Regions from separate parts of the Mesorhizobium sp. M7A.F.Ca.ET.027.02.1.1 genome, predicted to be linked through region 3. Evidence: predicted binding sites of a transcription regulator. Region 3 holds the regulator's gene; each other region holds the start of a gene.

Region 1 (4,365 bases), on a different contig from region 3:
GAAATCATCGAGGACATCAGGGGTGCCGGGCTGATGCTCGGCCTCAAATGCGCCATGCCCAACACCAAGGTGAACATGGCCTTGCGCGACCAGCACCTGCTGGCGGTTCCGGCCGGCGACAACGTCATTCGCCTGTTGCCGCCGCTCACCGTCACCGACGCCGAGATCCATGACGCGCTCAACCGCATCCGCGCCGGCGCCAAGGGCCTGGCGGAGGCGATCGCTTCCGCCGCGGCGAAGTAATCCCGGAACCATTGCAGATGTCAGTTCGCCATTTCACCGATCTTTCCACCGTTTCCGAAGGCGATCTGCGCTTGATGCTGGACGATGCGGTGGTGCGAAAGGCGCGCCTCAAGGCCGGCGAACGCACCAAACCGCTCGAAGGCAAGGTGCTGGCAATGATCTTCGACAAGCCGTCGACGCGCACGCGCGTCTCCTTCGACGTCGGCATGCGGCAGCTCGGCGGCGAGACCATCATGCTGACCGGCACCGAGATGCAGCTCGGCCGCTCCGAGACCATTGCCGACACCGCCAAGGTGCTGTCGCGCTATGTCGATGCGATCATGATCCGCACCACCTCGCATGAGCGCCTGCTGGAATTGACCGAGAACGCCACCGTGCCGGTGATCAATGGATTGACCGACGACACCCATCCCTGCCAGCTGATGGCCGATATCATGACCTTCGAGGAACATCGCGGTCCGGTCGCCGGCAAGACCATCGCCTGGACCGGCGACGGCAACAATGTGCTGCATTCCTTACTTGAGGCCTCGGCCCGGTTCCGCTTCAACCTCAACGTCGCCGTGCCCGAGGGCAGTGAGCCGGCGCAGAAGCATATCGACTGGTCGCAGGCGCATGGCGGCAAGCTGCACTTCACCCGCTCGCCCGAGGAAGCCGTCGATCAGGCCGACTGCATCGTCACCGATTGCTGGGTGTCGATGGGCCAGGAGCATCGCGCCCGCGGCCACAATGTGTTCTCGCCCTATCAGGTCAACGCCAAGCTGATGGCCAAGGCCAAGCCGGACGCGCTGTTCATGCATTGCCTGCCGGCGCATCGTGGCGAGGAAGTGACGGACGACGTCATCGACGGGCCGCATTCGGTGGTCTTCGACGAGGCCGAGAACCGGCTCCATGCCCAGAAGGCCGTGCTTGCCTGGTGTCTCGGCGCTTGAAGTGTCTCGGCGCTTGAAGTGTCTGGGCGCTTGATCCCCGGGAGCTTGATCTGCGAGGGTGTGATGCCTATTTGCGCCGCATCACGCAAATCAAGCGCGTTTCGACGCATGCGCCCCGGAGGGCGGCATGGCCGCGCCCTGGAGCTTTGTCATGTTGGAAACCTATCAAGTGACTGAACATCACCCCAAACTCGGCGAATTTGGCTATGCCGGCGACGATCATGTCGTGCCGTTCGAGGTCGGCCCGCTCGATGTGCGGGGCCGCACCGTCCAACTCGGGCCGATGCTCGACGCCATCCTCGGCCGCCACGATTATCCCGAGCCGGTCGCCCGCCTGCTGGCAGAGGCCTGTGTGCTGACCGTGCTGCTCGGCACCTCGCTGAAGTTCGAGGGCAAGTTTATCCTGCAGACCCGCACCGACGGGCCTGTCGACATGCTGGTCGCGGATTTTTCCACGCCCTCGGCGCTGCGCGCCTATGCGCGTTTTGACGCCGACCGGCTGGAAGCGCTTGTCGCGGCCGGCGAAACTTCCCAGCAGACGCTGCTCGGCAGCGGCGTGCTGGCGCTGACCATCGACCAGGGCGCTCACACGCAGCGCTACCAGGGCATCGTCCAACTCGACGGCGAGACGCTGGAAGATGCGGCACGCACCTATTTTCGCCAGTCGGAACAGATCCCGACCGATCTCAGGCTGTCGGTGGCCAAGCTTTTGACGCCCGGTCCTGGCGGTGCCCGCGAGCAGTGGCGCGCCGGTGGTATCCTGGCGCAGTTCCTGCCGCAGTCGCCCGAGCGCATGCGCGTCCCGGACCTGCCGGGTGGCGATGGCGATCCGCGCGAGGAGATCCACGACCCGGTCGACAATTCCTGGCAGGAGTTGCTGGCGCTGCTCGGCACGATCGAACCGACCGAACTGATCGAACCGACGATCGGTGCCGAGCGGCTGCTTTACAGGCTGTTCCACGAGCATGGCGTGCGCGTCTTCGGCGGCGTCCCGGTCGCCGACCAGTGCTCGTGCTCCAAGGACAAGATCCGCGGCATCCTCGAGGGTTTTTCCGCGCAGGAGATCAAGGACAGCACCGAGGATGGTGGCATCCACGTCGCCTGCGAATTCTGCTCGAAGCAATATGACTTCGACCCGGCGGAATTCGCGGCTCAGTAGCAGGGTTTTTCCTTCTCCCCGTTTACGGGGAGAAGGTGCCCGAAGGGCGGATGAGGGGGCAGCGCGAACTTTGGCGAATGGCCGCGTGTGTCCACTCAGACGTTGTCGTGCTTGGGAGATAATCTCACGAGTTCGGTGCCGCCCCTCATTGCCCTGCCGGGCATTTCTCCCCGTAGAACGGGGAGAAAGGCGCTAATTCACCGTCCGCCGCGTCCCCGGCAGGTCCAGCGAAAACGCCGGAATGGCGATGTCGAACGTCTCGCCCTGCTGGTTGCGCATCGTGTAGTGCCCGACCATGATGCCGGATGGTGTCGAGAGCGGGCAACCGGACGTGTATTGGTAGCTGTCGCCGGGATTGAGTTCGGGCTGGTCGCCGACGACGCCGGGGCCGCGCACTTCCTCGACGCGGCCAGTGCCGTCGGTGATATGCCAATAGCGCGACAGAAGCTGCACGAAGTCGTCCGACTGATTGTCGATCGTTATTTGATAGCCCCAGACATAGCGGTTCTCCGAGGGATCCGAACGGTCCTCCAGATAGAACGGCCTGACCTGCACTTCGATGTTGCGCGTGACGGCGCTATACATAAGCGGCTCCAAAAAACGGTTCCAGCGGAACTTTCGGCGCTCTGTGCGGTTAGGTCAACCGACCGAAGCCTCCTCTGGCCGACCTCGCGGGCAGGTGCCGACAAAGAATGTCATTTAAGTGACATATGACAATGATGGTGTGCGCGGACTGGTGATGCGCGACTCGGGCGCTCTGCTGAACTGTTGAAACCGGCCATCTTGTGGACCGGTTTTCCTGGAGTGACCGGATCTCGATGGAACTCACTCTCATAGCCGCCACGCTTTCAACTGTCCTCATCCTCTCGAATCTCGCCAGCATCGTGCTCGCCGCTTCGCGTCTGAAACGGCGCCACACCATTGGGCCGCCGGCCGCCAAGCCGCGGCCGGTGTCGATCGTCGTGCCGTCGCGCGGCGTCGAGCCGTTCACGCAGGAGACGCTGGAACGCGCCTTCTCGCTCGATTGGCCGCGCTACGAGTTGATTTTCTGCGTTGCCCATGCCGACGATCCGGTGGTCAAATTGATAAACAGGACGATCGTCCGGTTTCCGAAAGTGCCAGCCCGGCTGCTTATCGGCGACGACCGCATCAGCGCCAATCCGAAACTCAACAATTGCGTCAAGGGCTGGGAAGCGGCGCGGCACGACTGGGTCGTCCTGGCCGATTCCAACGTGCTGATGCCGAGAGACTACGTCCAGCACCTGATGGCTGCCTGGCGGTCCGGCACCGGCCTTGTCTGCTCGACGCCGATCGGCTCCCGGCCTGCCGGCTTCTGGGCCGAGGTCGAATGCGCTTTCCTCAACACGCTGCAGGCGCGCTGGCAATATGCCGGCGAGGCGCTCGGCCTTGGCTTTGCCCAGGGCAAGAGCATGCTCTGGAACAAGCCGATGCTCGACGCCAATGGCGGCATCCGCGCGCTGGCCGCCGAGATCGCCGAGGACGCCGCCGCGACCAAGCTGGTGAACAGCCTCGGCTTGCGCGTCAATCTCGTCGCCGCCCCCTTCGAGCAGCCGCTTGGCCGGCGCTCGTTTGACGAGATCTGGTCGCGTCAGGCCCGTTGGGCGCGCCTGCGCCGCGTCACTTTCCCGCTGTTCTTCGCACCCGAAATCCTGACCGGCGCCGTGGTGCCGCTGGTGCTTGCGCTGATTGCAGCGGCCAGTGCCGGCTTCAGCCTCTGGGCAACCGCCCTTGCCGTACTGGTGGCCTTCTACCTTCCGGAGTGCGCCCTGGCCTGGTCCAAGGGCTGGTACCTGTCGCCACGCATGGTCGCAGCGATCATGGCGCGCGACCTGATCCTGCCGGCGATGTGGGCGCGCGGCTGGCTCGGCGGCGCCGTCGACTGGCGCGGCAATGCGATGACCATCGGCACCAAGACGGCCGAGCTGGAAGAGACGCCGTCCGGCGCCTGAAGGCGTCAGCTAGGTTTGACCGCTGGAATAATTATCGTATATACGAAAATGTTGCGTTAGGCTC
Region 2 (6,939 bases), on a different contig from region 3:
AGCAATCCGGCCGCAAAGCAAGGGCAAGCGGCATTCCCGTGTGTCATAGCCGATGATCGGGGAGCAGCAACGGTCGGAGTTGTGGTTTCCGGCAACCACGTCTTAACCACACCAGCAGGTTGTGTGGAGTTGAAGCCTGCCATCAACGGTCGATTCATCATGGAGGGCGCAAAAGCCCGGACAACCGCAAAAGCGGCAAGCATTTCCGGGGGTAAGGATGCTTTTCAACAAATTCTGGCGCTCGAAGAGCGGCAATTTCACGCTTGTGCTGGGACTGGGTTTGCCGGTCATCCTGACGGCAGTCGCTTTCGCAACCGATGTCTCGACCCTTATGCGGGCCAAGAGCAATCTGCAGAACGCTCTCGATTCGGCAAATCTTGCTTCTTCGCACCTTGGCGATCTCGACATCACCCGCAATGACGCTTTCAACCGCTATTTCCAGGCCAACATCGTCGGTCATGGCGAGCTCGGCAATGCGCAGGCGACGCTGACTGTCGACAAGGGCGTCAACTTCGTCAAGACAAAGGCGGTTGCCTCGGCGGACGTCAATCTCAACTTCGCCTTCCTGTTCGGCGACAGCAAGCACATCGTGGTCGATGCCTCGGCGGTAGAATCGAACAACCAGCTCGAAGTCGTGCTGGTACTGGACAACACCGGCTCGATGGCCGACGCGCGCATGACGGCGCTGAGGACGGCGACAAAATCGTTGCTCGACACGCTCGAAGCGGCGAAATCGCCGACGCGCAAGATCCGCGCCTCGCTGGTTCCATTCGTAACCGCCGTCAACGTCAATGGCGACGGCTTCGACCCGTCCTGGATCGACATGGACGGCAAGTCCTCAACCAACGGCGTCAATTTTCCCGTCATCGACGGCAAGCGGCCGAACCACATGGCGCTTTTCAAACAGCTCAAGAAGACTGGATGGACCGATGCCGGATGGAATGGCACCGGATGGAAGGGTTGTGTCGAGGCGCGGCCAGGCGCTTACAATATCTCCGACACGCCACCCGACACGGCCAAGCCCGACACGCTGTTCGTGCCGTACTTTGCGCCGGATGATCCCGAAGACGCCAAAAAGCCGTCTGGCTCCTATGGCAATTCGGATAAATACTACAACAACTCCTATCTCAACGATGTCAGCGACAAAACCAGGCTTGCCCAGTCGGGCATCAACATCCTGGGCATCGATCTCAGCAACCTGCTCGGCAATCTCATCGAACTTCTGTCGCCCGATGACAGGGCTGCCAGGGAAAAGATTGCCAAATATGTTGCGCCCGCCAAGGAACTCATCACCGAGACCGGCTCTCCCATCACTATCGGTCCGAACCGTGCGTGTCCGACCCCGGTGGTCCCCCTGACCGACGATTTCGACAAGCTGCGCAAGGCTGCCAGTCAGATGACCGAGTGGAACGGTTCGGGCACCAACGTCTCCGAGGGCCTGTCATGGGGTATGCGGGTGCTGTCGCCCGCCGCGCCCTACACCGATGGGGCGCCGTGGAAGACGCCCGGTATCAGCAAGATCGTGCTGTTGCTCACCGACGGCGAGAACGTCGTCTATGGCGCCAGCCAACAGCCGACGAAATCTGACTACACATCATATGGCTATCTGGCCGGCGGCCGTTTCGGATCGGATAACCAGACGACGGCGGCACGCAATGTCGACGGCTGGACCAAAAGCGTCTGCACGCAATTGAAGAACGAGGGCGTGCAAATCTACACCATGGTGCTGCAATCCGACACCGCAGCCAACCGCGCGCTTTACAGCGCCTGCGCTTCTGATCCGAGCGGCTATTATGCAGTCAACGATCCGACCAAATTGCCGGACGTTTTCCAGCAGATCGCCAACAAGTTCTCGAAGCTGCAATTGACGAACTGAACGCGCGATCCGGGACGGACTGGCCGGCTCCTGAGGGATCGTTGGGCTCAACTCGTATGGGCGACAACCTTGTCCTTGTCGACCGTTTCGGGGAAGAAGTCGGGCGCCGCGTGGCGTTTGCCGAACATCATATCATACTGAAGCAGGCGGAAATCGCGGATCGCCGGATCGATCTCCTTCTGCCGCGCCCAATCGGGCGTGGCTTCGCCAGCCGGCGTCAGCAGAAGATTGCGGTCGACGACACGGTAGCGTTCGCTCATCTCGCCCAGGAAGCCGGTGTAGTATGGATGGCTGATCCCGGCCGTTTTCAGGATATGATAGGGCAGGAAGGCTGGGCTGACGGCACCCATCTGCTCAGCCGGCCCGGTGCGGTTCGACCAGATGACCAGCGGCGTCTCGTGATGCTCGAGAGCAGCCTCGGGCGACGCTTCCTTGCGCGGCGCGACATTATCCTTGAGGAAGCCGGTTTCGACATAGACCGGCCCCAGCGGCGGCAGATGGTCGCCGAAGAAGGCGATTACGGTGGGGCGGGAGCGTTTCTTGGCCCATTCGACGAGGCGTTCGAGGCCGCGATCGGCATCGGCTGAGCCCTCGGCGTAGCTGAGTAGCGATTCGCGCGCCCACTGGCTGATCGGCGCCTGCACCCTATGCGTGGGATTGTAATAGCGGTTCGGCTCGTAGGGACCGTGGTTTTGCAGGCTGACCGCAAAGAAGAACACCGGCTCGTCGCTGGCGTCGGCCTCGCTGATGATCTCGTCGGTCATCGCCGCATCCGATGCCAGTGGCCCGCGCTTTTGCATTGGCGGCAGCGTCTCTTCCGACTTGAAATCGTTGAAGCCGAAATCGGCATAGACCGCGCCACGGTTCCAGAACCAGTTGGTGCCGGGATGGATGGCGCGCGCCCGGTAACCCTGGCTCTTCAGGAAGGTCGCGAGCGAAGGCGTCGGCGTGCGCACATATTGCTGATAGGGGATGCTGCCTGCCGGCAGGAACGCGTTGGAGAAGCCGGTCAGCGCCTCGAACTCGATATTGGCGGTCATGCCGCCGAACTCCGGCGAGAACATCGAGCCCGAGCGCAGCGCCCGCACATTGGGGATTGGATCTGGCGTGATGGTGACGCCAGGCAACTTGGTCGGATCCCAGAAGGATTCGCTCATGACGATGATGATGTCCGGCTTCTCGGCCGGCACCGAGGCGGTCACATCAGGCCTGGCTATCGCTGCGATCGCCTTGTCGGAATAGCCCGGCGGCGCCGAGACATGCGCCATCGGCACGTTGAGGGCAAAGGCCAGCGCAAAGCCGTTGGAGGCATAGTTTTCCTTCTGGTCCCACATGATCGGGATGATCTGCAGCCGATCCCTGGTCCAGGAGAAGGTGGCGTAGTCCATGATCGAAACGAAGAAGGCGAGTAGCGGCACTGCCAGCGTCAGCCGCGCAAGGCGCCCTTTGCGGCTGAGTGCGGGAACCTTGCGGCGCCATAGCCGCCAGCCGTAGACGAGCAGCGACAGGCCGGCGACGATGCCGACGACCATGGCAAGCGCGGTCATCGGCCGTTCGCGTACCAAAAGCGGCAGCAGCGCGAAGATCTGGCGGGCATAGAGGAAATCGGTCGGATAGAGCGGATCGCCGAGATAGTGCGACTTCTGGTGACCGACGAAAGCAAGCGACAAGGTCAGCGGCGCGACGATCATCAGGCTCTGGTGGCTGCGGCCGAGCACCGCATCGAAGCCGATCAGGAGCAGCGCAAACACGACGATGGTAGTCCAGCCCGGCTTGAACGGCTGCAGGAAGAAGGAGATGGTTCCGGCAAAGTCGCCGCGCACGATCAGTTCGATGGCAAACACCAGGATAGCGGCGATCGCCAGGCTGATCAGCCCATAGCGCACGACCGGCCATCTCCTGCCCGGCAGATAGCCGGTGGAGGGGTCGTCTTCCAGGAACTGTGGCGCGGCCTTGCCGGTGCGTTTGTAACTCTTTGCCACTTTAACTTCCCCACCCAGCGACAAGCACGTCACTCGATTGTCATGGAATTGTCACGCAAAGCTAGCGCCTGTAACGGAAATAAGAAGAGCCAGCAAACGAATCGTGAGCGGTTTTCATCAGGAGTGATCGCCAAAAACCCTTTCGCAACAGGCACTCGGCGGACGAGGCTGCCCTCGGGCAGGGTCGAACCGGGCTTGACTTGGCGCCCCGCCATGCGTCACAGGCAAGAAAAACCCGTCTTCAGGCAAGCAAAACCAGCCCTTGGGAGCCCTCGCATGGCCGTTGCATTCACCTTTCCCGGACAAGGCAGCCAGGCGGTCGGCATGGGCAAGGATCTCGCCGACGCCTTCCCCGAAGCGCGCAGGGTCTTCCAGGAAGTCGACGATGCGCTCGGCGAAAATCTGTCGAAGCTGATCTGGGAAGGGCCGGAAGAGACGTTGACGCTGACCGCCAACGCGCAGCCGGCGCTGATGGCGGTGTCGCTGGCCGCGATCCGGGCGCTGGAATCGCGCGGCTTCTCGCTGAAAGGCAAGATCGCCTATGTCGCCGGTCATTCGCTGGGCGAATATTCGGCGTTGGCCGCTGCCGGCTTCGTTTCGGTTGCCGATGCCGCCCGGTTGCTGCGCATACGCGGCAATGCCATGCAGGCGGCGGTGCCGGCCGGCGAGGGCGCCATGGCGGCGATCATCGGATTGGAACAGGCCGATGTCGAAGCCGCTTGCGCGGAAGCCGCCAAAGGCTCTGTCTGCCAGATCGCCAACGACAATGGCGGTGGCCAACTGGTCATCTCCGGCGCCAAGGCCGCGGTCGAACTGGCCGCGAAACTGTGCACCGAGAAAGGCGCCAAACGCGCGCTGATGCTGCAGGTGTCCGCGCCCTTCCATTCCGCGCTGATGGCGCCGGCCGCGAACGTCATGCGCGAAGCCCTGGCCGGCGTGGCAAAGAACGCGCCGGTGGTTCCCGTCCTCTCCAATGTTACGGTCAGCCCGACCAGCGATCCAGACGAGATCGCCCGCCGCCTGGTCGAACAGATAACCGGCCGCGTGCGTTGGCGCGAGACGGTGGAATGGTTCGGCGCAAACGGCGTCACCACGCTTTACGAGATCGGCGCCGGTAAGGTGCTTTCAGGATTGGCGCGGCGCATCAACCGCGATGTCGCCACCGCGTCGGTCGGCACCGCGGCTGACGTCGAGGCGGCCATGGCGGCGCTTGCATAAAGCGTCATTTGATCCCATCCCTGTAAAGGGTGTTCTCTTCTCAATCAGGAGACAAAAATGTTCGAATTGACTGGCCGCAAGGCGCTCGTCACCGGCGCATCCGGCGGCATCGGCGAGGCGATCGCCAGGATGCTGCATGCGCAGGGCGCGATCGTCGGCCTGCATGGCACCCGCGTCGAGAAACTGGAAGCGCTGGCTAGCGAGCTTGGCGACCGGGTCAAGCTGTTCCCGGCCAATTTGTCCAACCGTGAGGAGGTCAAGGCGCTCGGCCAGAAAGCCGAAGCCGATCTCGAAGGCGTCGACATCCTGGTCAACAACGCCGGCATCACCAAGGACGGCCTGTTCGTGCGCATGTCGGATGCCGACTGGGACAGCGTGCTCGAGGTCAACCTGACCGCCGTGTTCAGGCTGACCCGCGAACTCACCCACCCGATGATGCGCCGCCGCCATGGCCGCATCATCAACATCACCTCGGTGGTCGGCATCACCGGCAATCCCGGCCAGACCAATTACTGCGCCTCAAAGGCCGGCATGATCGGCTTTTCCAAATCGCTGGCACAGGAGATCGCCACCCGCAACATCACCGTCAACTGCGTCGCCCCGGGCTTCATCGAATCGGCGATGACCGACAAGCTCAACGACAAGCAGAAAGAGGCGATTATGGCGGCGATCCCGACGCGGCGCATGGGCACCAGCGTTGAAGTCGCGTCCGCCGTCGCTTATCTCGCCTCCAACGAAGCCGCCTACGTCACTGGCCAGACCATCCACGTAAATGGCGGCATGGCTATGATTTGACGAGGTTCGGCAGCAACGCCGGCGGGTTGTGAAAAGAGACCATTTCGGCTTGGACCTCAGCTATTTTTCGTGTAATGCGGCCCGCAACCCGGCGGTTCGGGCAAAAACCGGTCCGTAGTCGTTGCGTTTCCGGCAGGACCATCTTTCAGCTTGATTAGCGGCATTCTGCCCGCTAACGAAGACAGACAAACAAAAGACGAGGATGCCCAAATGAGTGACACCGCAGAGCGCGTCAAGAAGATCGTCATCGAGCACCTTGGCGTCGATGCCGACAAAGTGACGGAGCAGGCGAGCTTCATCGATGATCTGGGCGCCGACAGCCTCGACACGGTCGAACTCGTCATGGCGTTCGAAGAAGAATTCGGCGTCGAGATTCCCGACGATGCGGCTGAGACCATCCTGACCGTTGGCGATGCCGTGAAGTACATCGACAAGGCTTCGGCCTGACGCTTTCCGCAGTCATCACCGGGGAGGACCTGCGATGAGGCGTGTCGTCGTCACGGGCCTTGGGTTGCTGTCGCCGTTCGGCATGGGCTTCGAGCACAGCTGGAAGGAACTTCTGACCGGCCGCAGCGCTGCCAAGCGCATCACTGAGTTCGAGGTGGAGGATCTTGCCTGCAAGATCGCCCACGTCATTCCGCGTGGTGACGGCAGCAATGCCACCTTCAATCCCGAGGCCGTGCTCGAGCCCAAGGAACTGCGCAAGATCGGCGACTTCATCCTTTACGGGATTGCCGCCGCCGACGAGGCGCTGAAGGATTCCGGCTGGGAACCCAAGACGCATGAAGAGCGGTGTGCCACCGGCGTCCTGATCGGCTCCGGCATCGGCGGCATCGAGGGCATCGCCGAGAACGCGATGATCCTCAAGGAGCGCGGCCCGCGCCGCATCAGCCCTTTCTTCATCCCGGGCCAGATCATCAATCTCGTCTCCGGGCAGGTTTCGATCCGGCACGGACTGAAAGGCCCGAACCATGCCGTCGTCACGGCCTGTTCGACCGGCGCGCACGCCATTGGCGATGCTGCCCGGTTGATCATGTGGGGCGATGCCGACGTGATGGTCGCCGGTGG
Region 3 (4,629 bases):
CTTCCGGCTTGACCTTGAACACTTCGCGGGCCTGCATGCGGCCGACTTCCTTGTTGTCGAAGGTCAGATAGAAGACGTCCTTGTTCTCGATCAGCCGGTCATAGCCGACGACCGGAATGCCTTCGTCCAGCGCCTTCTGCACGGCCGGGCCGATGGCCGAAGCGTCCTGCGCCAGGATGATCAGGGAATTAGCGCCCTGCGAGATCAGGCTTTCGACATCGGTAAGCTGCTTGCCGGGATTGGACTGCGCATCGGCGGAGATGTACTTGTCGCCAGCGGCCTCGATCGCCGTCTTCATGGCGGCTTCGTCGGTCTTCCAGCGTTCTTCCTGGAAGTTGGACCACGAAACGCCGACGACCTTGTCCTTCGCCTGCGCGACAGACGCGAGCGTCAGCGACATGGCGGCACCCGCCAGGATGGCGGCCGTGAATCTTTTCATATTATCCTCCCTGCGCCGCGTATGGCGCGACCAAACTGACCCGAGGGCCGGCACAGAGGCTCTATTTTTTCGAGCCTCGAAAAAATACTGGGCCAACGCCCGAACGCTGTCAACATCGATTCTGATCGATTTTGATGTCATTTCGAGTTTTTTTCGAGTCTCGGAATAAATAAATGACACGGCCTGCAGCTTCTGCCAGTATTTACCGGCGTCACCGACAGCGTTCCAGGGGCAGGAGGAACCGCGGCGACCGGGAGGATATGAAAGAACATGTCGGTCGGAATCCGCCACGACGATCTGCGCCGCCGCAACCGCGCCATGGTGATCGCGGCAGTGCGCCGCGCCGGACAGCCGTCGCGAACCGAGATCGCCGCGACCACAAGCCTCAGCCATTCGACCATCTCGGCGATTTCATCGGACCTGATCGTCGAAGGCATCCTGACCGAAAGCAAGCCGAGCGAGGCCGGCTCACTCAAACGCGGCCGGCCGCAGGTCGGCCTCAGTCTCAATCCGGAAGCGGCCGCGGTAATGACCGTGGTGCTGTCGCTGAACTTCCTCTCCGTCGCCGTCATCGACTATGCCGGCCAGGTAATATCCGAGGAACAGCGCCGGCTGGACACGCTGACGATGTCGCGCGAGTCGCTGATCGGGGAATGCACGGCCATCGTGCGGCGCCGCCTGGCAGATCCCGACCTGGACGTGCGCAGCATCGCCCGCATCGCGCTGGCCATCCAGGGCATCACCGACACCCGTGCCCGCGCCATGCTGTGGTCGCCGATCACGCCGCACACCGACATCGCCTTCGCTGACATATTCGAAGACCAGTTCGGCATCCCTGCCATAATGGAGAACGACTGCAACATGATGGCGGTGGCGCTGCGCTGGCGCGACCCCGATCGTTACCGCGACGATTTCATCGCTATCCTTTTGTCGCACGGCATCGGCATGGGACTGGTGCTGAAGGGCGAATTGTTCACCGGCACCCATTCTTCGGGCGGCGAATTCGGCCACATGATCCATCGGCCGAACGGCGCGCTATGTCGCTGCGGACGGCGCGGCTGCGTCGAAGCCTATGCGGGCAATTACGCCATCTGGCGCAACGCCAGGCAGATGGGCGAGAATGCAGAACCCGTTGCCGATGTCAGCGACGCCGACATGCGCGCCCTGGCTGCCGCGGCCCGCGAAGGTGACGGACCCGAACGGGAAGCCTATCGCAAGGCCGGCGAAGCGCTCGGCTACGGCCTCGGCAGCCTGTTCGCGCTGATCGATCCGGCGCCGGTCGCCATGGTCGGTGTCAGCGCCGCCGCCTTCGACCTGATCGAGCCGGCATTGCGGCAAGCGATTGCCCAGACCGCCGGCGGCCAGCATTCCAAATCGATTTCCTTCGACACCGAGCCGAACGAACTGCCGCTGATCCGCGAGGGCTGCGCCATGCGGGCGCTGATCTTCGTCGATCAGGAGATTTTTGCGCCGGGCGTGCAGGCGAGATCCGGTTTCGGCGGCAAGAACGTGGCGTGAGTTCAAACGAGGGAGTTCAGTCCTCTCGGATGGCGTATCCGGCCCCACGGATCGTGCGGATGACATCAGGCATACGGCCATTGTTGACCGCCTTGCGCAGCCGGCCGACATGCACGTCGACCGTGCGCTCGTCGATGTAGATCGTCTCGCCCCAGACATTGTCGAGCAGCTGGCTGCGCGAGAACACGCGGCCTGGATGGCGCATCATGAATTCGAGCAGGCGGAATTCCGTCGGCCCAAGCCGGATCTCGCTCTTCTTGCGATAGACACGGTGCGACTCGCGATCGAGCACGATATCGCCGACCTTTAGCACGCTGGACAGCACTTCCGGCTTGGCCCGGCGCAGCAGCGCCTTGACCCTGGCCATGAACTCTGGCGTCGAGAAGGGCTTGACCAGATAGTCGTCGGCGCCGGTCGACAGGCCGCGCACGCGGTCGCTTTCCTCGCCTCGCGCGGTCAGCATGATGATCGGCAGCCGCTCGGTCTCGGGACGCATTCGCAGGCGCCGGCAGAGTTCGATGCCCGAAACCGCAGGCACCATCCAGTCGAGCACCAGAAGATCGGGAACGTTCTCCTGCAGCCGGATTTCGGCCTCATCGCCGCGCGTCACCACCTCGACCTGGTAACCTTCGGATTCAAGATTGTAGCGGAGCAGCACGCCTAGCGGCTCCTCATCCTCCACCACCATGATGCGTGGTGCGATCATCGGCTGGTCACCCCTGTTATGCCGCTGGCGCGGACATTGCCGTCTCGTCCTGCTTCGGACGATTGGCTGGCAGCTGCGTGCCGGTCAAAACATAGTAGGCATTTTCGGCGATGTTGGTCACGTGGTCGCCGATCCGCTCGAGGTTCTTGGCGCAAAACAACAGGTGCGTGCACGCCGTGATGTTGCGGGGATCTTCCATCATGTAGGTCAGCAGCTCGCGGAACACCGAGGTGTATTTGACGTCGATGCGTTCATCATTGTTTCTGAGCGTGGCAAGTGCTGCCGCGTCAGCGGCGGCATACTCGTCGACGACCCCCTGCACCTGGATCAGCACCAGCTGCGCCATCGCGTCGATCGAATGCGAAAGATCGTGCGGCGTGACGCTCAGCCCGACAGTGCCGACGCGCTTGGCGATGTTCTTGGCAAGGTCGCCGATGCGCTCGAGGTCGCCGGCCATGCGGATCGAACCGACCACCGCACGCAGATCGTTGGCCATTGGCTGGCGCTTGGCGATCAGCGTGATGGCGCGATCGTCCAGCTCGCGCTGGCGGGCATCCATGATGGCATCGTCGGAAACCACGCGCTGCGCCAGCGCATTGTCCGAATTGAGCAAAGCCTTGGTCGAGCCACTGACCATCGAGCGGGCGAGATCGCCCATGTCGCGGATCAGCTGGCTGATCTGCTCCAGATCCTCATCGAAAGATGCAACGGTATGTTCACCCATGATCTTCGTCCCTCATATGCCTGAGCTCAGCCGAACCGGCCGGTGATGTAGTCCTGGGTGCGTTTGTCGTCGGGGGTGGTGAACATCTTGTCGGTGGCGCCCTCCTCGACCAGATAGCCTAGATGGAACATCGCGGTGCGCTGCGACACGCGCGCTGCCTGCTGCATCGAATGGGTGACGATGACGATCGTATAGTTCTGGCGCAGTTCGTCGATCAGTTCCTCGACGCGAGCAGTGGCGATCGGGTCGAGCGCCGAACACGGTTCGTCCATCAGGATCACCTCGGGTGACACGGCGATGGCGCGTGCAATGCACAGACGCTGCTGCTGGCCACCGGAAAGACCCGTGCCAGGTTCCTGCAAACGGTCCTTCACCTCGTTCCAGATCGCCGCCTTCTTCAAGCTCGACTCGACGATCTGATCCATGTCGGCCTTGCGCTTGGCCAATCCGTGGATGCGCGGGCCATAGGCGACGTTCTCGTAGATCGACTTGGGGAACGGATTTGGTTTCTGAAACACCATGCCGACGCGCGCCCTGAGTTCGACGACATCGATGTTCTTGTCGTAGATGTCTTCTTCGTCGAGCGTTATCTTGCCGGTTACCCGCGCGGAATCGATGGTGTCGTTCATGCGGTTGAGGCAACGCAGGAAGGTCGACTTGCCGCAGCCGGAGGGGCCGATCAGCGCCGTCACCTGATTCAGGCGGACGTCGAGATTGACATCGAACAGCGCCTGCTTCTCGCCATAGAACACGCCGACCTTGTCGCCGCGCATTTTGATCACTTCGTTCGACTTGGCGTTCATCTTATCGCCCACTGCATTTTCAAGGGACTGTTCGGTCATGATGTTCATACCAAAATGCCTTTTTTCTACCAGCGCCGCTCGAACCGACGCCGAAGCACGATCGCGGTGATGTTCATGGCCATGAGGAAGACGAGCAGGATGATGATCGCGCCCGACATGCGCTCGACGAAGGCGCGCTCGGCCTCGTTCGCCCACATATAGATCTGCACCGGCAGCGCGGTGGCCGGATCGAAAGGCGTCGTCGGTGGATCGGCGACGAAGGCGACCATGCCGATTAGCAGCAGGGGCGCGGTTTCACCGAGCGCACGCGCTAGACCGATGATGGTGCCGGTGAGGATGCCGGGTGCGGCAAGCGGCAGGATGTGCTGGAACACCATCTGCATCTTGGAGGCGCCAAGACCGAGAGCCGCCGAGCGGATCGACGGCGGCACCGCGGCAA

Evidence for each region. The regulator PhoB, encoded in region 3, activates phosphate uptake and scavenging genes when phosphate is short. The targets are predictions, from matches to a motif close to TGTCATNNANCTGTCAT.
Region 1: a site for PhoB is predicted at 3,025-3,041, ahead of EN749_RS29430 (ceramide glucosyltransferase). Genes of this name have one in related genera too.
Region 2: a site for PhoB is predicted at 3,897-3,913, ahead of EN749_RS17525 (LTA synthase family protein). Genes of this name have one in related genera too.

What each region holds. Positions count from the first base shown of each region.
Region 1 covers NZ_RZOL01000396.1:1,034-5,398, reverse strand. The annotation lists partial or broken gene EN749_RS29450 (aminotransferase class III-fold pyridoxal phosphate-dependent enzyme) at 1-243, shown strand, start outside; gene argF (ornithine carbamoyltransferase) at 261-1,172, shown strand; gene EN749_RS29440 (Hsp33 family molecular chaperone) at 1,300-2,331, shown strand; gene apaG (Co2+/Mg2+ efflux protein ApaG) at 2,524-2,916, opposite strand; gene EN749_RS29430 (ceramide glucosyltransferase) at 3,150-4,301, shown strand.
Region 2 covers NZ_RZOL01000148.1:130-7,068, reverse strand. The annotation lists gene EN749_RS17530 (pilus assembly protein) at 218-1,876, shown strand; gene EN749_RS17525 (LTA synthase family protein) at 1,924-3,858, opposite strand; gene fabD (ACP S-malonyltransferase) at 4,135-5,076, shown strand; gene fabG (3-oxoacyl-[acyl-carrier-protein] reductase) at 5,134-5,871, shown strand; gene EN749_RS17510 (acyl carrier protein) at 6,082-6,318, shown strand; partial or broken gene EN749_RS17505 (beta-ketoacyl synthase N-terminal-like domain-containing protein) at 6,353-6,939, shown strand, end outside.
Region 3 covers NZ_RZOL01000429.1:275-4,903, forward strand. The annotation lists partial or broken gene EN749_RS30395 (substrate-binding domain-containing protein) at 1-439, opposite strand, end outside; gene EN749_RS30400 (ROK family protein) at 710-1,957, shown strand; gene phoB (phosphate regulon transcriptional regulator PhoB) at 1,974-2,663, opposite strand; gene phoU (phosphate signaling complex protein PhoU) at 2,680-3,387, opposite strand; gene pstB (phosphate ABC transporter ATP-binding protein PstB) at 3,414-4,238, opposite strand; partial or broken gene EN749_RS30420 (ABC transporter permease subunit) at 4,256-4,629, opposite strand, start outside.